4 regions of the Streptomyces sp. NPDC102441 genome follow, and region 1 is predicted to be linked to each of the others. Evidence: riboswitches for the same ligand, from Rfam matches in the RefSeq annotation. Region 1 holds a riboswitch; each other region holds the start of a gene.

Region 1 (7,647 bases):
TTCGCCCGTCTTCGGCTCGATGCGCACCCCGCGGATCCCACCGTGGGAGAACACGCACCAGCAGTCGCCCTCGTCGTCCCAGGCCAGATCGGGGTCGATGCCGGGCACGCCGACCGGCACAGGGTCCGACCACGGACCGGCGGGATCCTCGGCGGTCACCAGGACGTTGCCGGCACCGGCGACCACGGTCGTGATCATCCAGAACCGGCCGTCGTGGTACCGCAGTGTGGGCGCGTACACCCCGCACGAGGACGGAGCCGTGTCAGGCAGCTCCAGCTGCGAAGGCCGGTCCAGGGCGTGTCCGATCAGCCGCCAGTGGACGAGGTCCCGGCTGTGCCACAGCGGCACGCCGGGTACGTATTCGAAGCTGGACGTCGCCACGTAGTAGTCCTCGCCCACGCGGCAGATGCTCGGATCCGGGCTGAAGCCGGGAATCACGGGATTGTCGAAGAGCACCATGGTCTGTCCTCAGGTTCGGGCCAGGACCGGGTCCCCAGGCCATGATCGTCGAAACGCTTCGAAGATGGCAGCACCGCATCGGGGTGTCAATAGACCTGGCGGTAGCGAGTGTTTGTCGAAGCGCTTCAACAACGCGCTTCGACAACGCCGGGTCGCCTACTGCACGCACAAATCCATGTGCGCGATCGTCAGGGCGGGGCCCAGACTGCGGGCATGGATCGAGAAGCCGTCGGACCCCCGCCCGTGACGTCCTCGGCGCGGTGGAACCGGGCCCTGGGATTTCCGCCCGATGCCCGCCTGCTGATCGTCAACTGCGACGACTTCGGTATGGATCCCTCGATCAACGCCGCGGTGATCGAGTCGATCGAGCAGGGGATCGCCAGTTCGTGCAGCCTCATGACCGTGTGTCCGGCGGCACCGGACGCCGTGCGGATGCTCCGGCGGCGGCCGTGGATCCCGTTCGGGATCCACCTCACGATGGTGTGCGAGACGCCGCACCGGCCCTGGGGTCCCCTGACCGCCAAGGAGAGGGTTCCCTCCCTGCTCGACTCCGCGGGCGGCTTCTTCGAGCCCACCCCTGACGGGCGCGCCGCCGTCCTCGGCAGGGCCCGGCCCGACGAGGTCGAGACCGAGTTCCGCGCGCAGATCGAGGCCGTCACCGATGCGGGGCTCACGCCCACCCACCTGGACTTCCACTGCCTGGCCGACGGCGGCCGCGACGACATCCTCGACCTGACCGCAGGGCTGGCCGCGGAGTACGGGCTCGCCGTCCGCGTATGGCTCGAGCCGGGGCTACGGGCGATGCGGCGTCGGGCGCTGCCCGTCGTCGACCATGACTTCCTGGACAGCTTCTCCCTCGCGACGGAGGACAAGGCTGCCCGTTATGTGAGGCTGCTCCACGATCTGCCGGCCGGACTCAGCGAATGGGCCGTCCATCCCGGTCTCGGCGGCCAGGAGCCGGGGACCGTCGACGGCGGCCGGCCGGTGCGCCGTACGGACCACGCGTTCCTGACGTCGCCGGGGGCATGGGAAGCGGTGGCCCGGGAGGGCATCACGGTGATCGACTACCGGGCCCTTCAGCGCATCTGGGCCCGGAACACGGGTCCTGGGTGAGCCGGCGCCTCCACCATCCGCATGCTGGACCTGGCGCACCGCGGCCTCGGACGGCCCCGTAGGCTGGAGGGCGCAGCTGGTTCGCCCCGTCCGCCATGCGGGATGCGTCGCAAGAGGGAACCCGGTGGAATTCCGGGACTGCCCCGCAGCGGTGAGCGGGAACGACCGCCGTCATACGCACTGGGTCCGACGTACCGGGCCTGGGAAGCGACGGCCATTAGGTGTCCTCCTGGAGGGCGTGCCCGCGAGTCCGAAGACCTGCCATCTGCCCGCGCGCGAACGAACCGCGCGCGGACATCCCGGTGACCTCGTGGGCGGGTCGGCGTACATACCTGACGGATCCCCGCGTCGCTCGGCGCCCGTCCGGTACGTCACCCTTCGCGCTCTCGTCCCGTCTCCGGGATCTCAGGGATCCATCTCGCGAAGGAGATCTCCGTGACCACCGAACACGCGACCACGGCAACGCGGTCCACTGTGCACGGCTTCCCCCGGCAGGGACAGAACCGGGAACTGAAGAAGGCCGTCGAGGGCTACTGGAAGGGGCGTGTCACCGCCGGTGCCCTCCGCGCCACAGCCGCCGGACTGCGCCGCGCCAACTGGGAGCAGCTGAGCGCAGCAGGCATCGGCGAGGTCCCGACCGGGGACTTCTCGTACTACGACCATGTGCTGGACACCACCGTCATGGTCGGAGCCGTCCCCGCCCGCCACCGCGAGGCAGTCGCCACCGATCCACTCGACGGCTACTTCGCGATGGCACGCGGCACGCAGGACGTCGCACCGCTGGAGATGACCAAGTGGTTCGACACCAACTACCACTACCTCGTCCCGGAGCTGGGCCCCGACACCGCCTTCGCGGCGGACTCCGCCAAACAGGTCGCCGAGCTCAACGAAGCCGTGGCCCTCGGGATGTCCGCCCGGCCTGTGGTGGTCGGTCCCGTCACCTACCTGCTCCTCTCCAAGCCGGCCCCCGGCGTGGCCGCGGACTTCGATCCGCTCACGCTCCTGGACCGTCTGCTGCCGGTGTACGCCGAGGTGCTCGCCGACCTGCGCGCGGCGGGAGCCGAGTGGGTACAGCTCGACGAGCCCTCTCTCGTCCAGGACCGCACCCAGGCCGAACTCGACGCCACCGAGCGCGCCTACCAGCACCTGGGCACACTCACCGACCGGCCCAGGCTGCTCGTCGCCTCCTACTTCGGCCGGCTCGGCGAGGCTCTTCCCGTCCTGGCCGAGGCACCGGTGGACGGGCTCGCACTGGACTTCACGGAGGCCGCCGCCGGGAATCTGGAAGCCCTCGCCGCCGTCGGGGGACTCCCCGGGAAGCGCCTGGTCGCGGGAGTCGTCAACGGGCGCAACGTCTGGATCAACGACATGGAGAAGTCGCTCTCCACCCTGGGCACCCTGCTCGGGCTCGCCGGACGGATCGACGTGGCGTCCTCCTGCTCGCTGCTGCACGTCCCGCTCGACACGGCGGCCGAACGGGACATCGAGCCGCAGGTCCTGCGCTGGCTGGCGTTCGCCCGGCAGAAGACCGCCGAGATCGTCACCCTGGCCAGGGGACTCACCCGGGGCACCGAGGCCATCGCGGCCGAACTCGCCGTCAACCGGGCCGACCTGGCGTCCCGCGCGCACTCCCCCGTCACCCGGGACCCCGCCGTCCGCGCCCGGACCACGGCGGTGACCGAGGCCGACGCCCACCGCTCCCAGCCGTACGGGGAACGGGCCCCGGCCCAGCGCGCGCGCCTCGGCCTGCCCCTGCTGCCGACGACCACCATCGGCTCCTTCCCGCAGACCACCGAACTGCGCGCCGCCCGCGCCGGACTGCGGACCGGGCGCATCGACACGGCCGGATACGAGGAGCGCGTCAGGGCCGAGATCCAGGAAGTGATCTCCTTCCAGGAGAAGACCGGCCTGGACGTCCTGGTGCACGGTGAGGCCGAACGCAACGACATGGTGCAGTACTTCGCGGAGCAGCTGACCGGCTACCTCGCCACCCAGCACGGCTGGGTCCAGTCCTACGGAACCCGCTACGTCCGTCCGCCGGTCCTTGCCGGTGACATCTCCCGCCCCGAGCCGATGACGGTGGGCTGGACGACGTACGCCCAGTCCCTCACCGACCGTCCGGTCAAGGGAATGCTCACCGGGCCGGTCACCATGCTGGCCTGGTCCTTCGTCCGCGACGACCAGCCTCTCGGCGACACCGCGCGGCAGGTGGCCCTCGCCCTGCGTGACGAGGTGCACGACCTCGAGTCCGCGGGGACGCCGGTCATCCAGGTGGACGAGCCCGCGCTGCGCGAGACCCTGCCGCTGCGCGCCGCCGACCACCGGGCCTATCTCGGCTGGGCGACGGAGTCGTTCCGGCTCACCACCGGCGGGGTGCGGCCGGACACCCAGATCCACACCCACATGTGCTACGCCGAGTTCGGTGACGTCGTCCAGGCCATCGACGACCTCGACGCCGATGTGATCAGTCTGGAGGCCGCCCGTTCCCACATGCAGGTCGCCCATGAGCTGGCGGAGCACGGATACCCGCGCGAGGCGGGACCCGGCGTGTACGACATCCACTCGCCCCGCGTGCCGAGCGTCGAGGAGGCCGCCGAACTGCTGCGCACCGGGCTGAGGGCGATCCCGGCCGGACGGCTGTGGGTCAACCCGGACTGCGGACTCAAGACCCGTGGCTGGCCTGAGACCCGCGCGGCGCTGGAGAACCTCGTGGCAGCGGCCCGCACGGTCCGCGGCGAGCTCCCGTCGTCCTGACGACCGGAACCGGCCGGGGCGCTCGACGCTCCCCGGCCGGTTCGACACCCGCTCAGAACCTCACTTCAGGGCGGGCGGTGCCGCGTCCGCCGATGTTCCCCACTGCGAGGGCTCCGTGCCGACCTCGAAGGACAGGTCGCGCGTGGAGCGGATGTCCTCGGTGGTCAGGTAGGTCTTCCCGTACGCGTCCCCGTCCGCCCGCGCCGCCTGGATGTAGCGCGCCGAGCCGGAGGTGCCGGGAGCCTTCACGGTCAGGCCGCCCTCGGGGTAGTAGCGCCGGTCGAGGGTCAGGTCCACCCTCTCGAAGACGGGGGTCGACAGGCCCCAGGTGTCGGTGCCCGGCTGGACCGGGAAGATCCCGATCGAGGACAGGACGTTCCAGGCTGACATCGTCCCGAGGTCGTCGTTTCCGGTCATGCCGGTCGGGGCGTCCGTGAAGAGCGTGAGCGCGGCGTGGACCACGTCGGTCGTCTTCCAGGGCTGTCCGGTGGACAGGTAGGTGTAGGGAGCGATGAGGTCGGGCTCGTTCTGCGGGTTGTACTTGTCCGCGTTGTAGTAGTCGTACGGCCCGTTCACCCACACCTCGCGGGCGGTCTTCGCCGGGTCCTGCAGCAGCTCCTCGTAGGCGAAGAAGGAGTCGAGCCGTTCGTTGGCCGACTGCGTGCCGCCGATCAGGGAGACCACGCCGGGCAGGTCCTGCGGGACGAGCCACTGGTACTGCCAGGACGTCCCCTCGTGGAAGCCCTCGCTCTGCGCCGGGTCGGCGGGGCCGGTGAAGGCACCGCCCGCGTCCCGTGCGCGGAAGAAGCCGGTCGAACTGTCGAAGATCTTCCGGTAGTTCTGCGCCCGCTCCGCATACCGCGCGGCGTCGTCGTCGTGCCCGAGTTCCTTCGCCATCTGCCCGAGCATCGCGTCGGACAGCGCGTACTCCAGGGTCGCCGAGGCGCCGTGGTCGTAGTCGGAGTCGCCCGGCTTCACATGGGCACGGTCCTTGATGTACGGCGCGAAGCCGTCGGCGAGGTACTCCTTGTTGGCCTCGCGGCCCACAGGGGCGGAGCCGGCGGGGGGCACGCCGTCGGCGTTCTTCTTCAGGGCCCGGTAGGCCTGTTCCTCGTGCCCCTTGAGCAGGCCCTGCTGGTAGGCGTTGGTGAGGAACGGTGTGACCGGGTCACCGGTCATGATGTTCGTCTCGACCGTTCCGTAGCCCCACTTGGGCAGCCAGCCGCTGTCCTCGTCGATCTTGAGGACGGACAGGGCCATGTCGCGGGACTCGTGCGGTGCGAGCAGCGACAGGAGCTGCGCCTGGGTGCGGTAGGTGTCCCAGAGTGACCAGTTCTGGTAGTAGGTGAACCCCTTGGCGCGGTGGATCTCCTGGTCCCAGCCGGTGTAGCGGCCGTCGACGTCGCTGCCGGTGTTCGGCGCGAGGAACGATCGGTAGAGGGACGAGTAGAAGGTCCGGCGCAGGGTCTCGCTGCCGCCCTTCGCCCGGACGTCGTCGAGGCGGTCCTCCCATGCTGCCTGCGCGGCACGCGCGACACGGTCGTACGAACGGCCGCCTTCGGCGCGGAGGTTGAGGGCGGCACCCTTGGAGTCCACGTACGAGATCGCGGTGGTCGCCTCGACGGTGCGGTCCTTGGAGGTGTCGAAGCGCACGAAGGCGCCGTTGCGCTCCTCAGCCGCGGACGAGGACTTCGAACCCTCGCTGACCGCGTCGCCCTTCCATGTACCGGAGGTCGTGAAGGGCCGGTCGAAGCGGGTGATGGTGTACACCGTGTACGGCTTGGTGTCCTGGCAGAAGCCGCTGCCGGTGATCGCCGTGCGTACGGTGCGGTCGTCGATGATCTCGACCTCGGTGTTCACGGTCTTGTGCAGCGACTGGCCCGCGTTGATGAGGACGTTGGCCTTGTCCGTGGCAGGGAAGGTGTAGCGCTGCACCCCCGTGCGCTCGGTGGCGCTCAGCTCGGCCTTGATGCCTGTCTTGAGACCGACCTCATAGGTGCCGGGGCTCGCCTTCTCGTCGTCGTGGCTGAACTCCGCCGCGTATGCGGCGTTGTCCGTCGACGTGATGTCACCGGTCGTCGGAAGTACCGGGAGGTCACCGCCGAGGCCGCAGCCCACACCGGAGATGTGCACGGTGGAGAAGCCCCTGATGTGGGTCTCCGAGTAGTCGTAGCCGGTGTTGTGCCCGGTGTCGGGCGAGAACTGCACCATGCCGAACGGCACGGCCGCGCCCGGATAGGTGTTGCCCTCGTTCTCGGTCCCGATGAACGGGTTGACGAGATCGGTGAGCCGGGCGCGCTCCGCGTGCCCCCCTCCGTCCGCCGCGGCAGGTGCGGCGACGGCGCCGCCGAGGAGAGCGGCCGTGGCGGCCAGCGTCCCCGCACCGCGAATCCAGTGGGTCCATCTCATGGAATGAGCGCCTCTCGGACATTGGACAACGTTGTCATATGCACTGCGCGATCATTCTTTGCCTGCGTACGTGTACTCGTCAAGAGTCGCGGCAGCCCCCTCCCTTGCTTCTTGGTGCCCGCTCCGAGTGCGGGACGGGGCTTCCGGCGCCAAGGTCGGAGGAGGAAGCAGATCCTGCCCGGCGGCGGCCTGCCTGTTTCACCCCGGAGGCGATGCATTGAGCCCCTACCGCAACGCGACAGGGCTGACGTCGCACGCCCCGCGCAGCACGAGCGACCTGCTCCCGCGGTGGACGCGGTTCGCGCCGCTGTCACTGGTGCTTCTCGCCCTGGCGATCGACCTGCCCACGCCGGGAGCGTTCAGCGGGGACGTGTTCCTGATCCTGAGCTCCATGATCGCGGCTTGTGTGTACTCGCTGCGTTCCGTGGTCTGGGTAGCGGTTCTCAACAGTCTGGCCGGACTGATCCTTCTCTTCGCGAGGCACCTGCCGTCCGACGGCGAGCACGCGGTGGTCGACTACGTCGCGATGGTGGTCCTCGCCTGGGCGTCCGTGCCTCTGTGCCGGCTGCGGCTGTCCCTGTGGGACCGCCTTCTCAGAGCCCAGCGTGTGGCGGAGAGCGCCCAGCGTGCCGTTCTCCCGCCCGTACGGGCGTGGTGGGGCAACACCTGGATCGCGGTCCGCTACGAAGCCGCGTCCGCCGCGGCCTCCGTCGGAGGCGACCTGTACGCGGCGGAGCACACCAGGTACGGCGTGCGCCTGCTCATCGGTGACGTACGCGGCAAGGGGCTGAACTCCATTCCCGGCGTCGCCGCTCTGGTGGGCAGCTTCCACGAAGCCGCCCACCACACCCCGACCCTGCCCGAGCTGGCCCGCCACCTCGACGAAGCGGTGACCCGTCACACCCGGGAGAC
Region 2 (7,647 bases), on a different contig from region 1:
TGGGACGACGGCAACAGCTACCCCGTCATCGATGTGGAGATCTCCGCGGAGAGCCACCCCTTCTTCACCGGCAAGGCGCGGGTGGTCGACACCGAGGGCCAGGTCGCCAAGTTCGAGCGCCGCTACGGCGACGAGGGGCGTGGCGACGCCTCCTAGAGGGCCGGTCGTCGAACTCCCGCCTCCGGGCGACGAGGGGAGTTCGACGACAGGCGCCCTGGCCCCGGGTCTCCACGGTTTCCCGCACACGGGGCAGAATCGGCGGCAGTGCGCCCCGTGACCGCCGTGATCCGCCGGGGCACTGCCGCCCGCGTCCTCCAGGAGACCCGCCCCATGCCCGACAGCCCCGCCCTGCTGGTCATCGGCGAATGCGTCGCCGACATCGTCCGGGTGCCGGGCGAGCCGGACCGGATCCACCCCGGCGGCAGCCCCGCGAACGTCGCGTACGGGCTGGCCAGACTGGGCCGGAGCACCACCCTGATCACCCAGCTCGGCCCCGACCCCGACGGGCGGCTGATCGAGGACCACCTGACATCGGCCGGTGTACGGGTCATCGGCGACGGCAGCGACGCGCCCACGCCGGCCGCCACGGTCGAGCTCGACGAGGCGGGCAGGGCCACCTACACCTTCGAGATCACCTGGACGCTCGGCCCGGTCGCGCAGCCACCGGAGCCGCCCCGGCATGTCCATACCGGGTCGGTCGCCACCGCACTGGAACCCGGCGCGGACACCGTCCTGGACCTCGTCCGGTCCTTCCGGGAGACGGCGACGGTCAGTTACGACCCCAACGTGAGGCCCGGGCTGATGGGGGATCACGCCCGTGCCGTACGCCGGGCGGAGCGCTGTGTCGCGCTCAGCGATGTCGTCAAGGCCAGCGACGAGGACCTGCGGTGGCTGTACCCGGACGAGCCCCCGGAGAGGACCGCCGAGCGGTGGCTGCGCTCCGGGCCCGCTGTCGTCCTGGTCACCCGGGGCGCGGGCGGGGCGGCGGCGTTCCTGCCGGGCAGGACCGTGAACACCGGCGCACCGCCCGTCCGGGTCGCGGACACGGTGGGTGCCGGCGACGCCTTCATGTCGGGCGCGCTGCACGCCCTGGCCTCGTACGGACTGCTCGGGGCCCCGGGCCGCGCACGGCTGCGCTCCCTGGACGCCGCCGTTCTGGGCGACGTGCTGCGATACGCCGTGGCATCGGCCGCTGTGACCGTCGCACGGGCCGGTGCCCTGCCTCCCGACGAGGAGGAGCTGGCGGCGGCCCTGACCGGCGTGCCGGCCCCGGAGCGGTAGGGCGCCCAGGGTGTCCTCGCCCCCACCACGGTCGTTGATTTCGTTATGACCGTGACCCTTACCGACACCGCCCCACCGTCCACCACCGAACTGCTGACCGGCGTCCTCCTCGGTCCCGGATTCCGGCGCGAGCACGGATTCTGGCAGCGGCTGATCAGCACAGAACCGTTCCGCCGCCCCGCCGGCGGAACGCCCGAAGAGCGACTGGACCTCGCTTACGACCGGTTGCGGATCCTCAACCTCTCCCTCGACAGCGGAGCGCGGCTCGCCGCCGACCCGCGCGCGCTGGCCGCCCTGCACGCCTGGCTCGGCCCGGTGGACCCCGCGCTGACCACCGTGGCGGGTATCCACTACAACCTCTTCCTCGGCAGTCTCCTCGACCACGACTGCGTCGGCCGACGTGATCTGTCGGACTACCTGACGATGCGGCGCATCGGCACCTTCCTCTGTACGGAGGTGGCGCACGGCAACAACGCGACGGCCATGGAGACCACCGCCACCTACGACCGTGAGCGGGACGGCTTCGTCCTGCACACCCCGAACCCGGGCGCGCAGAAGTTCATGCCCAACACCAGCCCGGCGGGCGGAGCGAAGTCGGGTCTGGTCGCCGCCCGCCTGGTGGCCGACGGTTCCGACCACGGGGTACGCCTCTTCCTGGTGCCGCTCACCGACGACGTACAGCCGCTGCCGGGCGTCCGGGTGCGCCGGCTGCCGGCCCGGATGGGCAGCCCCGTGGACCACTGCCTGACCTCGTTCGACCGGCTCTTCGTGGCTCGGGACGCCCTGCTGGGAACGGGTGAGGAAGGCGAAGAACACGGGGAGTTCAGAACCGGACCGGGGGACAGGCGGCGCAGGTTCCTCACCTCGATCGGCCGGGTCACCCCCGGGCGGATCTCCATGAGCGCCTGCGCGGCGGGCTCGGCCCGGGCGACCCTGGCGGTCGCCGTACGCTACGGCGGCCACCGGATGATCTCCGGCTCCCGGTCCACCCCACCGGTGCCGGTGAACGCCCACCGGACCCACCACGGACCGCTCGCCTCGGCCATGGCCACGGTCTTCGCGATGAGCCTGCTGTACCGCAGGGCACAGGGGCGGTGGGAGGCCTGTACGGACGAGGACGGCCGGACGGACGCGGGGAGACTGGTCGATGTCGCCAAGGCGTGGATCACCTGGCGGGCCCGTGAGGTCATCGTCGAGAGCCGTGAACGCTGCGGCGCGCAGGCGCTGCTGGAGAACAACGGCATGACCGAACTCGTCACAGGCGTGGAGGGGGCCATCACCGCGGAGGGCGACAACATCGCCCTGTACGCCAAGGCGGCGGCCGACATGCTCTTCGCCGCCGAGCCCGGCCGTGACGGCCTCCCGGACCGCGACCCGGGACCCGGGGACCTCGCCGACCCGCACTTCCTGGGCCGGCTCCTCGCCTCGGTCCAGGACATCTGGTTCGCCCGGGCAAGGGCCCGTGCGCTGCGGGCGCCCGACGCCGGGACCCTCGACCGGTGGAACGCGGCCTCGGGCCCCGCTCTGCGCGGGGTCGAGGCCTACGCCTACCGGCAGGCCGCCGAGGCCTACGCCGAGGCCCGGTCGACGCTGCCCGAGGGAGAGGCCAGGGACCGGCTCGGGGAGCTGGAGCGGCTGTTCGCCGTCGAGTGGGTGTCCCGCAACAGCGGCGACCTGATGGCCGCCGGTCTCCTGAGCGCCGATCAGGTGGAGGCGTTGCCGGAGGCCGTCGAGGAGCTCGTCGCGGCCGTCGCCGCGCACGCCCCGGAACTGGCCGGTTCCTTCGCCCTGCCGGAGGAACTGCTCGCCGACTGGCCGATCGCCGGACCGGGCTACGCGGACGCGTACGACGATCCCCGGGGCCCGTGGAACACCGGCGCGGCGGACGCGCGATGAGTCCCGGACGCAGCGGGCAGGCGCTGTGCGGCCGCCTGGGCGAGCACCTGGAGATCCTGGGACTGCGCGCCGTCCTGCTGGCCTACTGGGGCACGACATCCGTGCTCGCCCGCCGGAACGGGAAGCCGCGTACGGACGGTGGCGAATCGGTTCACCCCAAGCGCTGACCCGGCCGACGGCCGGCCGGTACGGAGCGGGAGACCCCCGCCCGCCGTACCGGCGACGGCCCCGAGGCCGCCGGTGAGCCGCGTGATAGCTTGCAGACGCCAGTCACACTCCACGTGGAGTCAGGGAATCCGGTGCGAATCCGGAACTGACGCGCAGCGGTGAGGGGGACGGGCAGGGCCACGGCCACTGGGACACCCTCGGGTGCACCGGGAAGGCGCCCTGTCCGGACGAACCCGAGTCCGAAGACCTGCTGGCACCCGCTTCCGCACCGGGAGCGGAACTCCGTACCGGGCTCCGCGCATGAGCCCAGAGAACGCCGAGGACTCCTTGCCGCCCATAGCCAGCACCGTACGCCGAACAGCCCTGCTCACCGCGGGACTTGTCCTCATGACCGCCTGCGGCGGAGGCGGCAGCACATCCGACGGTGCCGCACGGGACGCAGTCGCCGGCTTCCCCGTCACGCTGAAGAACTGCGGCCGTACGGTGACTGTCGACGCGGCACCGCGTCACGCCGTCTCCCTCAACCAGGGATCGACGGAGATCCTGCTCTCCCTGGGCCTCGCCGACAGGATCGCGGGTACCGCGACATGGACGGACCCGGTGATGAAGGGCCTGGAGAAGGACGAGGCGACGGTGGAGCGCCTCGCCGAGAACCAGCCCTCCGCCGAGAAGGTCCTCGCCGGGGAACCCGACTTCGTCAGCGCCTCGTTCGAGTCCACCCTGGGTAAGGGCGGCGTGGCGTCCCGCGACCAGTTCGAGAAGCTGGGCGTACCCACCTACCTCTCACCCGCCGACTGCGCGGGCAAGGACAACACGGGCAGCGGCGACGGCTCCCGCTCCGAGCCACTGACCATGGACCGTGTCTACGGCGAAGTGCGCGACCTGGCCGAGGTGTTCGGAGTCCCGGAGCGCGGCGAGAAGCTGGTGAAGAGCCTCCGCAGCCGCGTCGACGAGGCGACCGCGGACATCGACGCGTCCGGCACCACCCTGCTCTACTGGTTCGCCAACGCCGAGGCCCCCTACATGGCGGGATGCTGCGGCGCCCCGGGCATCATCACCGAGGAACTCGGCGCGAAGAACGTCTTCGACGACTCCCACGAGGAATGGCCCCAGATCAACTGGGAGACCGTCGCCGACCGCGACCCCGACGTGCTGGTCATCGGCGATCTCACCCGTGAGTCGCAGACGGCCGAGAGCGCGGAGAAGAAGATCGAGTTCCTGGAGACCAACCCCGCCACGAAGAACATGGACGCCGTCCGGCACAAGCGGTACGTCCTGCTCAGCGGCCAGGCGATGAATCCGGCGATCCGGACCGTGGAGGGCGTGGAGCGCGTCGCGGCCGGGCTGCGCTCGTTCGGGCTCGCGGGGTGACGAAGACCCACCAGCTTCCGGACGTACGCGCGGAGCGGCCTACGGCGATCCGGTCGGCCGCCGGAGCCAGGATCCTCCTGCGCGACGGTGCCCTGTGGAGTGCCGGGACCGTCCTGCTGCTCCTGTCCGTGGCGGTCGCCGTCACGATCGGCCCCGCACGGATCTCCGTCCCGGACGTCTGGTCCGCGGTTGCCTCGCACCTCGGCCTCGGCGACGGGCGGCTGACCCCGATCCGGGACGGCATCATCTGGAACCTGCGCATGCCCCGCACCCTGCTGGCCGCGGTGTGCGGCGCCGGACTCGCGGTGTGCGGCACCGTGATGCAGTCGCTGCTGCGCAACCCGCTCGCCGACCCGTTCGTCCTCGGTGTCTCCTCGGGGGCCTCCACCGGGGCGGTCGTGGTCGTCGTCCTCGGCGTCGGCGGGGGAGCGGTGTCGGTCTCGGGCGGTGCCTTCGTCGGGGCTCTCTGCTCGTTCGCCCTCGTCCTGCTCCTCAGCCACACACTCGGCGGATCCACCGACCGGGTGGTGCTCTCCGGGGTGGCGGCCATGCAGCTCTTCTCCGCGCTCACCTCCTTCGTGGTGATGACCGCCGCCGACGCCGAGCAGACCCGGGGCGTGCTCTTCTGGCTGCTCGGCTCACTGAGCGGGGTCGGCTGGAACGACGTGTGGATGTGCTCGGCCGTGCTGGCCGTGGCCCTGCTGGTCTGCCTCGGCCATGCCCGCACGCTCGACGCCTTCGCCTTCGGGCAGGACGCGGCGGCCTCCCTCGGCGTGCACGTGGCCCGCACCCGGATCGTGCTGCTCTGCACCACCGCGCTGCTGACTGCGGCCCTCGTCAGCTCGGCGGGCGCCATCGGGTTCGTCGGCCTCGTCCTGCCGCACGCCGCCCGGGCGCTCACGGGGTCCGGGCACCGGAGGCTGCTGCCGGTGACCGCCCTCGCCGGAGCGGTGTTCCTGGTCTGGGTCGACACCCTGGCCAGGACCGTCCTCGACCCGCAGGAGGTCCCGGTCGGTGTCGTCACCTCCCTCATCGGGGTGCCCGTCTTCGTCCTGGTGCTCTACCGCACACGGAGGGGCGCATGACCCGGGCAGGCATCACGGACGACGGCCTGCGGGCCGCCCGGGTCAGCAGGGAAGCCGGCGGGAGGATCGTGCTCGACGACGTGAGCATCGCGCCGCCGCCCGGCACCACGGTCGGGCTCCTGGGTCCGAACGGCTCCGGCAAGACCACGCTGCTGCGGGTCATGTCGGGGGTCCTCACCCCCGGCGCGGGCGTGGTCACCCTCGACGGACGCACGTTCGCCGAGACCGGCCGCAGAGGTGTGGCCCGCCGCGTGGCCGTCGTCGACCAGCACGCGGTGACCCAGGTCGACCTGAGCGTGCTGGACGTCGTACGCCTCGGCCGCATCCCGCACCGGCGGCCCTGGTCCGCGCCCGGCCCCGAGGACGAGGACGCCGTACGCGAAGCTCTGGCACGCACCGGGCTCGCCGACCGCGCCGCGCAGTCCTGGCACACCCTGTCCGGCGGTGAGCGCCAGCGCGTGCAGATCGCCCGCGCCCTCGCCCAGCAGCCGCGTGAACTCCTGTTGGACGAACCCACCAACCACCTGGACATCCAGCACCAGCTGGAGCTGCTGTCCCTCGTCGCCGCGCTGCCCGTCACCGCGGTGGTCGCCCTGCACGACCTCAATCTGGCCGCGATGTTCTGCGACCGGGTCACGGTCATGAAGGAGGGCCGGGTGGTCGCCGGCGGAACGCCCTCGGAGGTGATCACCGAGGAACTCATCGCCGACGTCTACCGGGTACGCGCGGTCGTGACGCCGGAAGGGCCCGGCGGGCGCCCTTCCGTGCGGTTCCTGCCGGGAGAAGCCGTCCACGGACAGTGGGAACGCGACGAGAGGGCGGGCCCGTGAACTGCCCGGGTCCGCCCCTCGCTACTGTCGCGCGGCCTTTCGCCGCTGTGTGAGGGGGTCAGCGACGACGTCCCTGGCCGAACTCGCCGCCCATGTCCTTGCCGCTGCCCTTGTCGTCCTCGCCGTCCGCGTAGTCGATCTTCTCCTTGCGGAGCTCGGCGGAGACTTCCTTCTGTTCGGTGACCTTGCTGGTTTCGAGACGGACCCGTTCCACAGGTATCGCCTCCTTGCGGACGGTGGCTCGTTCGGCGTGCAGGGTGACTTCGACGTCCTGTTCGCCGAGGTCGTTCGTGCCCTTCATGCCTGTGACCTTCTCGCCCGGCTGCAGAGGCTCGCGCACCACGCGCACCTCCTCGTGGGACACCGGCACCGTGCGCGTGACGTTTTCGGTCACGACGTACTTGTGCAGGCGTGCCCTTCCGCTCTCGTACTCCTCCGTGCCGACCTGGAGCTGCTCCTCGGACCGGACCATCTCCTCACGGCCGTCGGCGCCCGCGGCGGACCGCTCTGCTCCGGCTCCGGCGAGCGGGCGGGACGTGGAGGAGGTCTCCGTGTCGCGGTGCCTGCCCGCGCCGGCACCGGTGGTGCCCATGCCGGCGGGGGTGCCGGTGGCCTTGGCCTGGCCGCCGGAGGTCGTGCGGGCGGTGCCGGCCGCACCGGCTGCCCCGGCCGCACCCGCGGCACCCATGGCTCCCGTTCCCGTACCGGACGTCGTGCGCGCGTCGCCGCCCGCTCCGGCGTGGCCGGTCGCCTTCTTGGTCATCCCGTAGTGCCGGTAGAGCTCTTCCTCCTCCGATACGGAGAGGTGCGCGTCCGCATCCACCCGGGGGGCGTCCTTGACGCGGTCCTTCGGATGCGTGACGTGCAGGTCGGAGGCCACCCGGCGGGCTCCGGCAAGCGGTACGAAGCTCTCCTTCATGCCGAACATGCCGGTCTTGACCGTGATCCAGTCGGGCTTGCCGGTGTCGTCGTCGACGTACACCCGCCCCACTGTGCCGACCTTCTCTCCGTCGCTG
Region 3 (7,647 bases), on a different contig from region 1:
CCCTTGCCGTTCGCCATCCGCTCCTCGTTCTCCCGCATCTTGCGCAGGATCTCGTCGAGCCCGCGGGCCGAGAGGACGCGGTCGCGCGCCAGGACGTCGAGGTCCCCGGTGCGCGGGTCCTGCGGGAGGTAGCCGACCTCGCCGCTGTTGGTGATGGTGCCGCCGGCCGGCGTCCCCTCGCCCGCCAGGCACTTGGTGAGGGTGGTCTTGCCCGCGCCGTTGCGGCCGACCAGGCCGATACGGTCGCCCTTGGTGATACGGAAGGACGCGGACTCGATGAGGATGCGGGCGCCGGCGCGCAGCTCGATGCCGGAAGCGGTGATCACGGAAAAACTCCAGGGCGGTATGGACGGCGGAGGGACAGCGGGCTCACGACTCGACGCCGTCTAATGCACAAGGAGAATTGCCATGGGACTCAGTCTACTGGCGGTGTCCACCTGCTTTTCCGCATGCTCCCCGCTCGTCACCGCGGCACCGCGGCACGTCACATACGTCCGGATCCAGGAGGACGGGATTCCGCACCGGGGACCCGAGCCGCCGCAACACCTTCGGCTGACGTTGTCAGTGGCCGGTGGAAGACTGAGACGGAGATCACACCGAATGGTGCGGGCGAGAAGAAGAAGGTGAGCGAGATGGCAGGCAGGGACGGCGTCCCCACGGTCTTTCCGACGCTTCTGTACGACGACGCGAAGGCCGCGATCAGAGTGCTGACCCAGGCCCTGGGGTTCACCGAGGAAGCGGTGCACGAGGGCGAGGACGGCAGCGTGCTCCATGCCGAGCTGTCCTGCGGCAACGGCCGGGTGATGCTCGGCTCCAAGGGGCGCGAGGGCGTCTTCGCCAAGGCGATGGCCGGCGCGGGGCCCGCCGGGGTGTACGTGGTCGTGGCCGACGTCGACGCCCACCACGCGCGGGCCGTGGAGCACGGCGTGGAGATCCTGATGCCTCCCACCGACCAGGACTACGGCTCACGCGACTACATGGCGCGGGACGCCGAGGGCAACGTCTGGAGCTTCGGGACGTACGCCCCGGGGGCCTCCGGCTGACCTGGCCGCCCCCGGGGGACTACGCGAGCGCGGTCAGACCCCGCCGGTGTGCACCTGGAAGGCGGCGCGGCGTACGGCTTTGGCGAGGGCCGGGTCCGGGTGTGCGGCAGCCAGGGCGACCAGCACCTGGACGGTCCGCGGGTGGCCCACGGCCCGTACCTCCTCCAGGAGCGCGGGCACCGTGCCCTGCACGGCGGAGTCGAGATGGCGGACCAGCAGCCCGGTCTCGCCGTGGTCGGCCACGGCCGCGGCCGTGTCGACCCAGAGCCAGGTGGCCTCCTCGCGGCTGAGGACGTCCTGGGCGTCGTCCGGGTCGGTGCCCTCGTACTCGGCGAGCCAGAGCAGTGCGTACGGCCGCAGCGGCGCCTCCGCGACGACGGAGCGGACGACGGGCTCCGCGGGGGCGCCGACGACGCGCAGCGCCTCGAAGGCGAGGCCGCGCAGCAGGGCGTCCTCGCCTCGGGCGACGGCCAGCAGCTCGGCCACGGCACTGCCCACGGGCCGTGCGGCGAGCCAGGCCCGGTATTCGGCGCGGGCCGGGCCCGGAGTGAGCCGGGCGCAGCCGAGCAGCATGTCGGCCGCGGGCTGTTCGATGTTGCCTGCCGGGCTCTGGGCGGCGACGCAGATCTGCTCCAGCTTGACCCAGACCGCCCAGTTGCCCAGCGGGGTGAGGGTGGCGTGGCCGGCGCCGAGCGTGAGGGCGCCGACGGAGGCGAGGCCCTCGAGGGCCCAGTCGAGCAGCAGCGCGTTCAGTTCGGCGGACCGCCCGCCCACGGACACGGGCTGCTCCTGCGGTCCGTACGGCACCTCGCACCGCTCCTCGTGGAGTTCCGCGACGCGCTGTCCCAGCAGGTCGAGGAGCGCGGGCACGGTGACGGCGCCCGCCGAGAGCTGGAGGAGGGAGAGCACCTGGGGCACCGCCTCGACGGCTTCCGCCACCGCGGTGGCCTCGATGCCGTCGGGCGAGGCGTGGACCAGCGACCAGGCGTCGAAGAGCGCCACCCAGCCGCGGAGCACGGCGGAGTCGTCGCGGTCCCAGGCGCGCAGCCGCCAGCCGGGGCGTGCGGTGTCGCCGTGCAGCTCGATGAGCCCGGCCAGCCTGGCCCGGTCCCAGCCGACCCGCACCTGGGCCGGGGACAGCTCCAGCGCGGCGCAGGCTCGCTCCAGGGCCTGGGCGGCGAGCGGGGCGGTGGCGCCCTTGCCGGTGCCGTCGGCGGCCCAGTGGGCGATCCGTACGGCGTCGGCCAGTACGGCCCTGGCCTGGCGTGCCAGTTCCGCCGGGGGCGGTGTGCCTTCGGGTGGACGGGGGGCCGGCCTGGTGCGCCGGGTCGTCACGGCCTTGCGGGCGGTCGCCTGGGGTCGCGGGCGGACAAGTCGCAGCCTGGAGTCGCGCGGGGTACGGGACGTCACGAGAGCAGTCTTGCCTCTGACGGGCCGAAAGCCCAAACGGAAGCCGTGTCACCGGGGTTCGGAGGGCTTACGCGCGGGGGCGCCAACCGGGCGGTTCCGGCCCATCAGCTCACATCAGGGGCGTGAGGAAGCGCCTGAGCGTCTCTTCGTAACCGGCAGGGTCGGCATTCCACATCGCCGCATGCGGAGCCTGCGCCACGGAGTGCAGGGTGACCAGATCGGGGCGGCGTGCGGCGAGTTCCCGGGACGGCTGCCAGGGAGCCAGGGTGTCGTCGGGGCCGTGGACGACGAGCGTGGGGGCGTGCAGGGCCGTCGGCACCGAGGTGTCCATGAGCGGGGCACCGTGCAGCCCGGTCTGGCCCTGGGCGGCCCGGACGGCGAGAGGCAGCAGCGCGGAGGGGACACCCCGGGCCGAGGCGAGGGCGCGCAGGGTGGTCCTCCAGTCCAGGACCGGGGAGTCGAGGACGAGGCCGCTGATCCGGTCGTGGAGGGCGGAGTTGACGGCCGCGTGCAGGGCCATCGAGGCGCCGGACGACCAGCCGTACAGGATGACCTTCTCGGCCCCGTAGCGCACGGCGTACCGGATGGCCGCGTCGAGGTCGCGCCATTCGGACTCGCCGAGGTGGGCGAGTCCGTCCGGGGAGCGCGGGGCGCCCGCGTCGCCGCGGTAGGCCAGGTCGAGCACCGGGAACTGCTGGGCGTTGAGGAACCCCATCACGTTCATGGGGTGGTCCCTCGTGGTGCCGAGGCCGTGCACCGCGATCACCCAGGTGTCGCGTGCGGCGGGTACGAACCAGGCGGGCAGGGCGCCGAGTTCGCCGGGGACCTCGACCTCCTTGTACGCGACGCCGAGGGCGGCCAGCGGGTCGCCCCGGTGGATCTCCGGGGTGAGGCGGACCCGGGCGCCCGGCTTGAGGCTGCCGAGGGTCACGCGCTCCAGCCGCCGGACGACGGTGTCGGGAGAGATCACGGAATGGCCGCCCGGCACCTGTTCGGTCACGGGGCCGACCACCGCGTGGACGCCTCGGCCGGCCAGTCCGTACGTACCGGGGCGCAGCGCGGGAAAGGAGCGGGTCAGAGTGATCTGCCCGGCCGCGGTGGCGTGCACGGTAAGACGGCGGTCGGCCGGGAAGGGCCGTGGCGAGGACGCCCCCAGGGCGGCGTCGCTGGCGTAGCGGCCGGCGGCGACCGCTGCCGCGCCGACGCCGAGGATCGAGGTTGCGGCCACTGCCGCCGCTGTTGCCGGGCGCACGGCTCCAGTGTCCTGGGCGCGGGCGCCATTTGCCAGTGGGCAGGGGCCGTACGGTGCGGCTCCGGGCTCAGCCGGGCTGGCCGTACCCCTTCAGGGCGTCCTGAACGTCGCGTAGCTGGGCCGGGGTGAGAAGGCTCGGCCGGTGGCCGGGTACGGAGCTCGCGGTGAGCCAGAGCCTGCACATCCATTCGAGCTGGGCGGTGCGGTCGTAGGCCTCGTCGAGGGTGTCCCCGTAGGTGACGGTGCCGTGGTTACGGAGCAGGCAGCCGGTGCGGTCGCGCAGGGCGTCCAGCATGGCGTCGGCGAGCTCCTGGGTCCCGTAGCGCGCGTAGGCGGCGGTGCGGACGGGGCCGCCGAGCAGGGCGGCGGCGTAGTGGATGAGCGGCACTTCGGGGACGAGGGTGGAGACGGCCGTCGCGTGCACGGCGTGGGTGTGGACGACGGCGGCCGCGTCGCCGGCACGGTAGACGGCCAGATGGAGCGGGAGTTCGCTGGTCGGGGCCAGTTCGCCCAGGACCTGGCGCCCTTCGAGGTCGACTCCGACAGCGTCCCCGGGGCCGAGCCGGTCGTACGGCACCCCGCTGGGGGTGACCAGGACGACTCCGCCGATCCGGGCCGACACATTGCCCGAGGTGCCGACGACCAGGCCTTCCGCGGCCGTCCTGCGGGCCGTCTCGACGACACCGTTCCACGCCTGCTCGATCGCGTTCCTGTCCACGTCACTCATGCGGGGATCCTAGAGTCACGTGACCGATGTCTCCCCAACGGGGCAAATCGGTCGCCGCCGGATGCCCCGGCCGCGACCGGCGCCGTGCCCCGCACCGGCGGCGACGGTCCGGCCCACCCCTCGCGCACACAAGCGGAATCGGTGCACGCGGTTGGGGTCACCGTGCCGCCCTGCCGAGTTCATCTTCCGTTCACCCTGGTTGCTTACGTTCCACGTGCCAATGACGTCGAACGATTGCCTGGGTAAATGGAACACATCACGCTGCTGCTCGCGATCGTGATCGTGACAGCTCTCGTGTTCGATTTCACGAACGGTTTCCACGACACCGCCAACGCGATGGCCACCACCATCTCCACCGGCGCACTCAAGCCCAAGACAGCGGTGGCGATGTCCGCCGTTCTCAACCTCGTCGGCGCGTTCCTGTCGGTGGAGGTCGCCAAGACGATCTCCGGCGGGATCATCAACGAGAACGGCCTCAGAACCGAGGTCATCTTCGCGGCGCTCGTCGGCGCGATCCTGTGGAATCTGCTGACCTGGCTGGTCGGCCTGCCCTCCAGTTCCTCCCACGCACTCTTCGGCGGCCTCATCGGTGCCGCGGTCATGTCCGCCGGCTGGTCCTCGATCAACGGCGGAACCGTCGTCACGAAGGTCCTGCTGCCCGCGATCGCCGCGCCCGTCGTGGCCGGTCTCGCCGCGCTGCTGGCCACGAAGCTGACGTACCGCCTCAACCGGAAGATCACCGACGAGGCCCAGCTGAAGTCGACCGCGAAGGGGTACCGCGCCGGCCAGATCGCCTCGGCCGGTCTCGTCTCGCTCGCCCACGGCACCAACGACGCACAGAAGACCATGGGCATCATCACCCTGGCCCTGGTCACCGGGGGCGTCCTCTCCCCCGGCTCCAACCCGCCGGTCTGGGTCATCGCCTCAGCCGGTATCGCCATCGCGATGGGCACCTACCTCGGCGGCTGGCGCATCATCCGCACGATGGGCAGCGGCCTCACCGACCTGCGCCCGCAGCAGGGCTTCGCGGCCCAGACGAGCGCGGCCACGGTCATCCTGGCCTCCTCGCACCTCGGCTTCTCCCTCTCCACCACGCAGTCCTGCTCGGGCGCCGTCATGGGCGCGGGTCTCGGACGCAAGGGAGGCACGGTCCGCTGGTCCACCGCCACCCGGATGTTCGTGGCCTGGGGCCTGACCCTGCCCGCCGCCGGTCTGATGGGCGCGGGCGCCGAGTTCCTGACCAAGCAGGGCCCCTGGGGCGTCACGGCCGTCGCCGTCCTGCTCATCGCGGGCTCCAGCGCCATCTGGCTGCTGTCGCGCCGCAAGCCGGTCGACCACAACGACGTGGCCCCGGGCGCCGAGGCCGCGGGCGTCGTCACCACCGCAGTCGCGGCGGTCAGCCCGCCGCCCGCCGGTACCGTCGCACCGGAGTTCAAGACCACCATCCCGGCCCCGGCTCCGACGGCCGGAACCCCGGCCGACCCGGCCACGGTGTAAGGACAGATCCGCATGAACATCGACTGGGCAGCTCTCGCCTCCGTCTTCGGCGTCAGCCTCGTGGTCACCGTCGCACTGGTCGGCCTCTTCACCCTCGGCGTCACGGGTCTCGCCAGGCAGACGTCGACGGCGCAGAGCGGCGGTGGCGGCGGCGCCCTGGCGCGCACCGGCGCGTACGCCTGCTTCGCACTGTGCCTGGCGGCCGTCGCGTACGGGATCTATCTGATCGTCGCCTGAGAGGCCGTCAGGCAGCACACCGGGCCGGACACACGTGGTGTGTCCGGCCCGGTGTGCGTATCGGCACAGCCTCGCAGGTCAACGGCAGGTTGACGGGCGTTCGCGGGGCATGGTGGACTGCCGGAGCCATTCAGGCCGACCGGTGCCGGTCGGCCTGACGGCGACAGGAGAGGAAGCCGGTGCGAATCCGGCGCGGTCCCGCCACTGTCACCGGGGAGCAGCCTCCATACGGAAGTCACGGTCCGCCACCGCGGACTGGAAGGCCGGAGGAACTGCGGATCCGGAAGCCAGGAGACTCTCGTCGCCGGTCACGTCGAACCAGGGCGCGGACCCTGAGTGAGGACACACGCCATGCCCGGCTGCCCTGCGTCGCCCGCCGCACCACCTGCCACCGAGGTCCTTCGAGGCGCGACGGCCGGCTGAGCGGTGCGAGCCGACCGCATCTTCGCGTACGGCGCCGCCGCAGGGCTGATCGGCGACCTGCTGCTCGGTGATCCCCGGCGGGGCCACCCCGTCGCCGCCTTCGGGCGTGGTGCGGCGGGCGCCGAGAGCCGGCTGTGGCGCGACCACCGCGGCTGGGGCGCCCTGCACACGCTCGTCTGCGCCGGTGGTGCCACGGGCGCCGCCGCGCTGGCCGCCCGTGCCGTACGGAACCGTCCCGCCGCAGCCGTGGCGCTGACCGCCGCCGCCACCTGGTCCGTCGTCGGGGGCACCTCGCTGGGCCGCGAGGCCCGGGCCATCGGCGGGGCGCTGGCCGCCGGGGACATCGAGCTCGCCCGGGAGCGGCTGCCGCATCTGTGCGGCCGCGATCCGCAGGCGCTGGACGGGCAGCAGATCGCCCGCGCGGTGGTGGAGTCCGTCGCCGAGAACACCTCCGACGCCGTCGTGGGAGCCCTCGTGTGGGGCGCGCTGGGCGGGGTGCCGGGACTGGTCGCCTTCCGGGCGGTCAACACGCTCGACGCCATGGTCGGGCACAAGTCGCCCCGCTACCGGCGCTACGGCTGGGCGTCGGCCCGGCTCGACGACGTCGCCGGCTGGCCCGGGGCCCGGCTCACCGCCCTGCTCGCCGTGGCCGCCGGGGGGCGCCCGCGCGAGGCGGCCCGGGCCTGGCGGGCCGACGCGGGGAGGCATCCCAGTCCCAACGCGGGCCCGGTGGAGGCCTCGTTCGCGGGTGCGCTCGGCGTACGGCTGGGCGGGACCCTCGCGTACGGCGGGCGGGTCGAGCACCGGCCGGTGCTCAACGGCGAGGCCGGCCGGGACGTGCGGGTCACGGACATCGAACGCGCGGTGCGGCTGTCGCGCCGGGTGAGTGTGCTGGCCCTCGCCGTGTGTGCGGCGGGGCGGTCGGCCATGGGACGGAGAGTCGGATGAGCGGCGGGCTGCTGGTCGCGGGAACCACTTCGGACGCGGGCAAGAGCGTCGTCACGGCCGGGATCTGCCGGTGGCTCGTGCGCCGGGGTGTGAAGGTCGCGCCGTTCAAG
Region 4 (7,647 bases), on a different contig from region 1:
TGTTGAAGGCGGCGACCCCCTTCGTCTTGATCTCGCTGAAGTACGTACTGGAGGCCCTGACGTTGGCGGTCACCTCCAGCCCGACCTCGCCCAGCTGTCGGCCCATCAGGTTCGCTGCGGCCTCCCACGCGGCGTCGACGGGGCTGGTCTCCACGGTGACGGGCAGTCCCTCCGCACCGGCTTCCCTGACCAGCCTCCGCGCCTCCCCGACGTCCCGTTCGCGGGGCGCCAGGCCCTCCGGATAGCCGCGCAGGCCCATCCCGAACAGGTCGTTCCCCGGCTCACCGTGGCCGGCCAGCGCGACCCGGACCAGTGCCTCCCGGTCGATCCCGAGCTGTACGGCCCGTACCAGCCGCGGGTCGTCGAAGGGCTTGCGGCCGGTGCGCAGCAGCAACTGCTGCGCGGTGGCACGCCGTGCGGTCAGCAGTCGCGTCGAGCCTTCCCGCTTCAGCCGTTCCACGGAGGCGCCGGCCATGTCGGCGGCGTAGTGGACCTGCCCGGACAGCAGCGCGTTGAGCCGCGCCGACTCCTCGTTCGCGGGGACGATCTCCAGCTCCGCTATGTGCGGGGCACCGTCCCAGTGGTCGGCCCATCGCCGGTAGCGGGCGGTGCCGCCGGGCGTGAACGACACATAGGTGAAGGGGCCGGAGCCGACGGGCTCGTGAAAGTCCTTCGTGCCGTCGGGGATGATCTCGGTGCCGGGGCCTGCGAAGACGGTGGGGAACTCGAAGTTGGGCGCCTTCAGTGCGAAGACGACCGACCGTTCGCCGTCTGCCCTGCTGGCGTCGAAGTCGATCGCGGAGAGCAGTACCTGCGAGGGCGAGCCGGTGCCGGGGTCGGCGGCGCGCCGGTAGCTGTGGAGGACGTCCTTCGCGGTGACCGGTTTCCCGTCGTGGAACTCCGCCTTGCGCAGACGTATTCGCCACCGGGTGCCGGAGGTGTCGCTCTCCCAGGATTCCGCGAGCCGCTCGCGGACGGACATGTCGTCCGCGTAGGTGGCCAGGGTGTCGTAGAGGGCCTTGGCGCGGGCCTGGTCGACGAAGTTCGGGGCGACGTGGGGGTCGAGGGTCTCCTGCGAGCCACCCGCCGTGAAGGCTGCGCGGAACCGGTCGCCCCCTCCCCCGTCCTTCCTGTCCGCACCACAGCCGGCGAGCAGGCCGGACGCGGCCAGCCCCAGGGCCCCGCCGGCGGCCAGCACGCTCCGTCTGCCGGGCTCAGGGCGGTTGCCGGGTTGTGGCCGGTGCCCCGGCTCCGTCCGGGCATGCATCGTCACAGTCGATCCTTTCCGGGGGTGTCCTCGCCCCTGCTGTCGGACCGGCGACGGGTCAGTCTCCTGGCTCCCGGATCGTCGCTCTCCTCCGCCTTCCCATCCGCGGCTGCGGACAGTGACATACAGAAGGACCGCTCCCCGGTCACAGTGGCGGGACCGCGCCGGACTCGCACCGGCTTCCTGATCCCCGTCGCCTCGTGGGCTCATTGTGACCCATGAGGTCGCCGGAGCGTGCCCCGGCTCTCGCCCCGGGCTCCGGAGCAACCGCGGTCAGCCGCGCAACACGTCCCGCGCCACGTCGGCATCGGTGATCAGGATGTTGACCCACCCGCCCCGCACCGCTCCTCGGATGGCCTCCACCTTGTCCTTGCCGCCCGCCACACCGATCCGGCGCTCCACGGCTCGGAGGTCGTCCGGCTCGATCGCGATGAGACGGTCGTTGAAGGGCGCGTCCACGGGCTCGCCCTCGGCGTCGAAGTAGCGGGCGCATACGTCGCCGACCGCCCCCAGCTCTCTGAGCCGCTGCTGGTCCTCGGCGGTGACGGCGTTGCCCGAGCGGCGCAGCAACGGCGACGGGTCCAGGCTGCCGATGCCCAGAACGGCCAGCGTGATGCGGGACCACGCCTGCATGACCTCCGCCATGGCCGGCTCCCGCGAGAGCAGGTCACGCAGCTCGCGGCTGCCGACCAGCGCCGCGGAAGGGGCGAAGACCGGCCGCGCCCCGGTGAGTTCCGCCAGGCGGCTCGTCAGCCGTGTGGCGTGCAACTGCACCTCCGGGCTCCCCGATCCGCCGAGGATCTGCACGACCTCATGGGCAACGGACGAGGTCTTGGCCCGCATGACCTTGACCGATTCCAGCAGGGTGGCGCTCCACGAGGACACGCCGATGACATCGCCTCCCTTGAGCGTGGCGTCCAGATAGGTGGCGGTCGCCGCGGCGAGGGCCGGAATGACGTCGGCGCCCGATCCCTCCGTCTCGACCACGACCGCGTCACGCAGGCCGTAGCGCTCGACCAGCGCATCCTCCAGCTCGGCGTGCACGCCTTCGGGTGAGACCACCACCGTACGGACCACACCCCGGTCGACCGCTTCCTTGAGGAGGCGGGAGACGCGGGGCTGGGACATATGGAGATGCGCCGCGATCTCCGGCTGCCTCACGCCGCGCTCGTGGTACATACGAGCCACCTTGACCAGCAGCCGGATGTGGTCCGGGCTGGGAGTGGACGACGCCACCGCCACCATGCCTCCAACTTCCTTGGTCCCGAGAGTCAGGCGCCGGATCGCACCGCACCGTCGCGGGCCATTCTATTCGCGGGGCGCTCGCTCGCGCCGGTGGTCATGGTGTCCCTCACCTCGCGCGTGCCCCGAGGTCGCGAGCGGCCCCGAGGCGCTGGTGCCAGCGGGCGACGGCATCGCTCCGGCGGGCGTCCTCCCAGGCGGGTGCGAAGATCCTCAGACCGCTGTCGGCACGCCGTTCCAGCTCGCCGGCCGTCCACAGGCCGGCGCCGAGACCGGCCAGATGGGCCGCTCCCATCGCGGAGAGTTCGTGATGCGGTGTACGGGCCACGGTCATGTCACTGATGTCGGCCTGCAGTCGCATGAGCTCGTCGCAGCGGCTCAGCCCGCCGTCGGCGACGACGTGGCGCAGCCCGGGCAGGACTGCGAGGACGTCATTCACCTGAAAGGCGACCGATTCCAGTGCTGCGCGAGCCAGTTGGGCGCGGCCGGTCCCCAGGCCGAACCCGGCGAGCACGGGCACGGCCCGGGCGTCCCACCAGGGTGCGCCGACGCCGCCGAAGGCCGGCACCAGGGTCGCGCCGCCGGCGTCCGCGTCGGAGGCGAGCCGGAGCACCTCCTCGGGTGTGCAGCCGAGGAGTTCGGCCAGCCAGGTGATGGTGCGCCCGGTGGAGCGGATGTTGGCCTCGTGCGCGTACGTCGTCGGTCCGGTGGACCAGGCCACTGTGGTGCACAGATCCTCCGCCGGCCGGGACGAGTCCGTGACGGCCATGACGGAGGAGCCGGTGCCGTAGGTGACCTTGACGGTTCCCCGGCGCCAGCCGGCGTGGGCGAACAGCGCGGCGTGCGAGTCACCCATCACCGCGAGCACCGGGGTGCCGTCGAGCAGCGGCGTCAGTCCGCGGATCTTCCCGAAGGGCCCGGTGGAGGGGACGATGTCGCTCAGCGCCGCCCGTGGGACGCCGAACAGCGCGAGCAGTCCGGTGTCCCAGTCGCCCGTTGCCAGGTCCATCAGCTGGGTCCGGGAGGCGTTGCCGATCTCCGTGACCGACTCCCCCGTCAGCGCGTGCAGAAGGTAGGCGTCGACGGTGCCCAGGGTCCAGGCACCGGAACCGCCGCGTACGCGGGAGGGGTCGTGCGCGTCGAGGAGCGCGGACATTTTCAGCGCGGAGAACATCGGGTCGAGCGGAAGGCCGGTGCGCCGGCGGATCTCCTCGCTCCGGCCCGCCCTGCCGAGACGGGCCGCATGCTCGACGCCGCGCTGGTCCTGCCAGCTGACGAGAGGGGCGACGGGCAGGCCCGTCGCCGTGTCCCATACGACGACCGACTCACGCTGCGTGCTCAGAGCCACCCCGGCCACGGCGCGCGGGTCACTGTCCCTGAGGCAGTCGGCGACTGCGGCGCGGACGCTGTCCAGGAGTGCGGACGCGTCCTGTTCCACCAGGCCGGGGCCCGGGTGGGACTGTGCCAGAGGTGCCTCGGCGCGGGCGGCGATGCGGCCGGCGGCGTCCACGAGCAGGGCTTTGGTGGAGCTGGTGCCCTGGTCGACGGCGAGGATGTGCGATTCCCTCAAGTGCGCCCCAGAACGTCGCGCGCGGCACCGGCGATGCCTTCGGCGCTCAGGCCGAAGTGGTCGAGCAGGAAGGACGCGCTTCCTGTCGGGGCAAAGGCCGGCACGCCGAGCATCCGCACCGGGACGGGGTGGTGCTCGGCCACCACCTTGGCGACGGCTGCTCCCAGGCCACCGGAGAGGAGTCCTTCCTCGGCGGTGACGATGGCCCCGGTCTCCCTGGCCGCGGCCACCACGGACTCCACGTCGAGCGGCTCGACGAACGTGGCGTTGAGCACGCGGGCCGAGAGTCCGTCGCGGGCGAGGAGGGCGGCGGCGTCGAGTGCCCGGGAGACCATCGTGCCCACCGCGATCAGCGTGAGGTCCGTTCCCGCGGCGAGGCAGGTCGCCCGGCCGGCCTCGAACGGGGTGCCGTCGGGCACGACGGCGGGCACCTTGAAGCGGGGCACCCGAAGGTAGGTGGGCCTGCCCGACGCTGCGGCCCAGCGCACGGCGGCACGGGTCTCGGACGGATCCGCGGGCACGATGATCTCCAGGCCCGGGACGGCCCGCATCCAGGAGAGGTCCTCGATGGAGTGGTGTGTGGGGCCCAACTCGCCGTAGGCCATGCCGGGGCTCTGGCCGCACAGCACCACATGGCGGTAGCTGTAGGCGATGTCGGCCTTGATCTGCTCCAGGGCGCGGCCCGTCAGGAAGGGCGCCGCGGCGGAGACGAAGGGGATGAAGCCGGCGTTGGCCAGTCCGGCCGACACACCGACGAGGTCCTGTTCGGCGATTCCCACGTTGATCAGCCGGGTGGGGAACTCCTCACGGAACTTCACGAGGTTGCTGGAACCCACCGAGTCGTTGCACACCGCCACGATCCGTTTGTCGGCGCGGGCCAGCACGGCGAGTTCGTCGGCGAAGTCCACCCGGCAGTCGTACACGGGGGCGACGGGCGCCTGTCCGGTCAGGGCGGTCACCGGTTCAACTCCTCCAGCGCGAGGCGGACCTGCTCGTCGGTGGGCACCTTGTGGTGCCACTCGACGCGGTCCTCCATGAACGAGACGCCCTTGCCCTTGACGGTCGCGGCGACCACCGCGACCGGGCGCCCGGTGGCCGAGGGGGCATAGGCCTCCTTGATCGCGCGGTGGTCGTGGCCGTCGATGACACGGACCTCCCAGCCGAAGCTCGACCACTTCGCGTCCAGGGGTTCCAGGGCCTTTGTGTCCTCCGTACGGGCGCCCTGCTGCAGCCGGTTGCGGTCCACCACGGCGGTCAGGTTGCCCAGTCCGTAGTGGGCGGCTGTCATGGCGGCCTCCCAGTTGCTGCCCTCCTGCATCTCTCCGTCCCCGAGGACGACCACGGTCCGCCATGTCTCGCCGCGCAGCCGGGCACCGAGCGCGCAGCCGGTGGCGACGGGGAGTCCGTGTCCGAGCGGACCGGTGCTGGTCTCCACACCGGGCACCTTGAGCCGGGCGGGGTGGCCGTTGAGCGGTGACAGCGGGGCCATGAAGTCACTCAGGCGGGTGCGCGGGAAGAAGCCGCAGGACGCCAGCGTCGAGTACAGCGCCGCGGCGCAGTGCCCCTTGCTGAGGACGAAGCGGTCGCGCTGCGGATGGCCGGGCTCGGCGGGGTGCATCCGTAACGTCCCCCACAGGGCCGTGACCAGCAGGTCGGTGACGGAGAGGTCACCACCGACGTGACCCATGCCGGCCGACTGGATCGTGGTGAGGATGTCGCGCCGGACGGCGGCGGAGATCTCCGCGAGTTCCGGAGCGGCCTCGGCAGGGGAGGCCGCACGCAGCCGGGCGTTGCGCTCCCGGTACGAGAGGGCCGCGGCGGCGTCGGGCCGCAGCGGGGCACCGGCTTCCACGGTGACGGTCACACGGACTCGCTTTCCGCGAGCGCGCGGAACAGCGCCCGCTTCGCGACGCGTTGCGCGCGGAGGGCGTCCTGCGCCGACTGGGCGGCGGCCAGTTCGTCACGGTCGAGGTAGGCAAGGGCGTGGTGGAACGCGCGCATGGTGCGGATGCCGGTACGCGCGGCCTCGACGGGATCCTCCCTGAAGGGGAACTGGTCCAGCTGCCATACGCCTTCCCAGCCCGCGTCGTGCAGGGCGAAGAAGAACTCGAAGGTCTCCAGCAGGTGCACCGAGCCGACGACCATGTCGTCGTCCCAGCCACGGAAGTTGTCGTTGACGTCGATGGCGAAGAGCTTGTCGCGGGCGATCGCCATGCGTGCGGCCTCGGCCGGGGTCTCGCCTCCGTACAGGGAGTGGCCGAAGTCGAGCAGGACGCCGACGTTGTCCACGCCCATGTCCTGGATCGCCAGCAGGGTGCGGGCGACGGAGGAGAAGACCATGCGGTTGCGGGGCTCGCGCGGCTTGTACTCGATGGCGAACCTCAGGTCGGGGAAGCCCTGCGCGAGTTCGCGCACCGCGTCCACCGACTTGCCCCACAGGTCGGTGTAGTCGGCCTGGAAGGGGTAGTCGTATCCGTCCTGCCCCGGCCAGAGCTTGACGTAGTCCACGCCCAGCTCACGGCCGACCTCGGCGGCACCCGCGACCAGGTCGACGGCCTGGCGGCGGACGGCCGGGTCGGGGTTGGTGAAGCCGCCCTTGGCGAACTTGCCGGTGTAGAACTCCGGCGTCACCGCGATGGCCCGCAGGTCCTGCTCGGCCAGGGCTTCCTTCACCTGAGCCGTGCTGATGTCCCCCGGCGGGAAGGGCCAGTTGAGGTCGAGAACGGACAGGCCGCCCACCGCACCGGCCAGCTTGATGGCGTCGAGGACGGTGCGCGGATCGCCGTATCCGTCCGTCGCGTAGCGGTCGACGTAGGTGGCGAAGTGCCAGACGCCGGCGCCGTACACCGGTTCGCCGGGACTCGACTCCTGAATGTCTATGCGAGGTTGAGTCGACATGCATCACAAGCTACGAACCGCCCTCCGGTGCGTCAACCCCCCGTGCACCCCGCCCGCACCGTTAGTATCGACCACTATTATTCAATTTTTTGAGTAAACAACTCTGGACAGAGCAGGGCACGGATGCCTAGGCTCCCCCGCATCAGCAGGTCAAAGAATCGACAACCTGGGGAGAAACCTGTGGGCACGTTCCGTGAAGCGGTGGAGGCCGGGGACCACACGGCGATCGAGAAACTGCTCTCCGACGACGTGGTGTTCACCAGCCCCGTCGCCTTCGCCCCGTACACGGGCAAGCCGATCACCGCGGCCATCCTGCGCGGCGTCTCCCGCGTGTTCGAGAACTTCCGCTACGTCCGCGAGTTCACCGGCCAGGACGGCCGCGAGCAGGCCCTCGTCTTCGAGGCCACGGTCGCCGGCCTGAACATCTCCGGCTGCGACTTCCTCCACTTCGACGACGACGGCCGCATCGACGACCTCCAGGTGATGGTCCGTCCGCTCTCGGCGGCGAAGGCCCTGTCCGAGGCCATGGGTGAGCAGTTCGACCGCATCACGGCGGAGGCAGCGGCGGGCGCGTGACCAGCGGCAGCGCGCCTCGTCCGGACCACGGCGCCGTCAGCCCTCCCGCCGCTCCGCCGCGCCCTTGATGCCCTCGAGGGTGGCGTCCATGCCC

The links. Region 1 has a riboswitch for cobalamin ahead of metE (5-methyltetrahydropteroyltriglutamate--homocysteine S-methyltransferase). Riboswitches for the same ligand answer to the same signal wherever they lie in the genome.
Region 2: another riboswitch for cobalamin. It lies ahead of ACIREO_RS12615 (ABC transporter substrate-binding protein); the one in region 1 lies ahead of metE (5-methyltetrahydropteroyltriglutamate--homocysteine S-methyltransferase).
Region 3: another riboswitch for cobalamin. It lies ahead of ACIREO_RS35985 (cobalamin biosynthesis protein); the one in region 1 lies ahead of metE (5-methyltetrahydropteroyltriglutamate--homocysteine S-methyltransferase).
Region 4: another riboswitch for cobalamin. It lies ahead of ACIREO_RS22025 (ABC transporter substrate-binding protein); the one in region 1 lies ahead of metE (5-methyltetrahydropteroyltriglutamate--homocysteine S-methyltransferase).

What each region holds. Positions count from the first base shown of each region.
Region 1 covers NZ_JBIWKH010000003.1:33,330-40,976, forward strand. The annotation lists gene ACIREO_RS06405 (glycoside hydrolase family 43 protein) at 1-459, opposite strand, end outside; gene ACIREO_RS06410 (polysaccharide deacetylase family protein) at 673-1,572, shown strand; cobalamin riboswitch at 1,633-1,853, shown strand; gene metE (5-methyltetrahydropteroyltriglutamate--homocysteine S-methyltransferase) at 2,008-4,326, shown strand; gene ACIREO_RS06420 (GH92 family glycosyl hydrolase) at 4,387-6,735, opposite strand; gene ACIREO_RS06425 (PP2C family protein-serine/threonine phosphatase) at 6,953-7,647, shown strand, end outside.
Region 2 covers NZ_JBIWKH010000005.1:247,545-255,191, reverse strand. The annotation lists gene ACIREO_RS12635 (type B 50S ribosomal protein L31) at 1-156, shown strand, start outside; gene ACIREO_RS12630 (carbohydrate kinase) at 331-1,281, shown strand; gene ACIREO_RS12625 (acyl-CoA dehydrogenase) at 1,327-3,177, shown strand; gene ACIREO_RS12620 (hypothetical protein) at 3,174-3,344, shown strand; cobalamin riboswitch at 3,428-3,615, shown strand; gene ACIREO_RS12615 (ABC transporter substrate-binding protein) at 3,646-4,716, shown strand; gene ACIREO_RS12610 (FecCD family ABC transporter permease) at 4,764-5,801, shown strand; gene ACIREO_RS12605 (ABC transporter ATP-binding protein) at 5,798-6,631, shown strand; gene ACIREO_RS12600 (PRC and DUF2382 domain-containing protein) at 6,690-7,647, opposite strand, start outside.
Region 3 covers NZ_JBIWKH010000022.1:47,777-55,423, forward strand. The annotation lists gene ACIREO_RS35950 (ABC-F family ATP-binding cassette domain-containing protein) at 1-326, opposite strand, end outside; gene ACIREO_RS35955 (VOC family protein) at 633-1,043, shown strand; gene ACIREO_RS35960 (hypothetical protein) at 1,077-2,378, opposite strand; gene ACIREO_RS35965 (alpha/beta hydrolase) at 2,563-3,705, opposite strand; gene ACIREO_RS35970 (class II aldolase/adducin family protein) at 3,773-4,432, opposite strand; gene ACIREO_RS35975 (anion permease) at 4,679-5,929, shown strand; gene ACIREO_RS35980 (hypothetical protein) at 5,942-6,166, shown strand; cobalamin riboswitch at 6,335-6,464, shown strand; gene ACIREO_RS35985 (cobalamin biosynthesis protein) at 6,593-7,537, shown strand; gene ACIREO_RS35990 (cobyric acid synthase) at 7,534-7,647, shown strand, end outside.
Region 4 covers NZ_JBIWKH010000009.1:329,049-336,695, reverse strand. The annotation lists gene ACIREO_RS22025 (ABC transporter substrate-binding protein) at 1-1,267, opposite strand, end outside; cobalamin riboswitch at 1,327-1,455, opposite strand; gene ACIREO_RS22020 (sugar-binding transcriptional regulator) at 1,541-2,512, opposite strand; gene ACIREO_RS22015 (FGGY family carbohydrate kinase) at 2,619-4,079, opposite strand; gene ACIREO_RS22010 (transketolase family protein) at 4,076-5,038, opposite strand; gene ACIREO_RS22005 (transketolase) at 5,035-5,943, opposite strand; gene ACIREO_RS22000 (TIM barrel protein) at 5,940-6,977, opposite strand; gene ACIREO_RS21995 (nuclear transport factor 2 family protein) at 7,158-7,553, shown strand; gene ACIREO_RS21990 (SRPBCC family protein) at 7,590-7,647, opposite strand, start outside.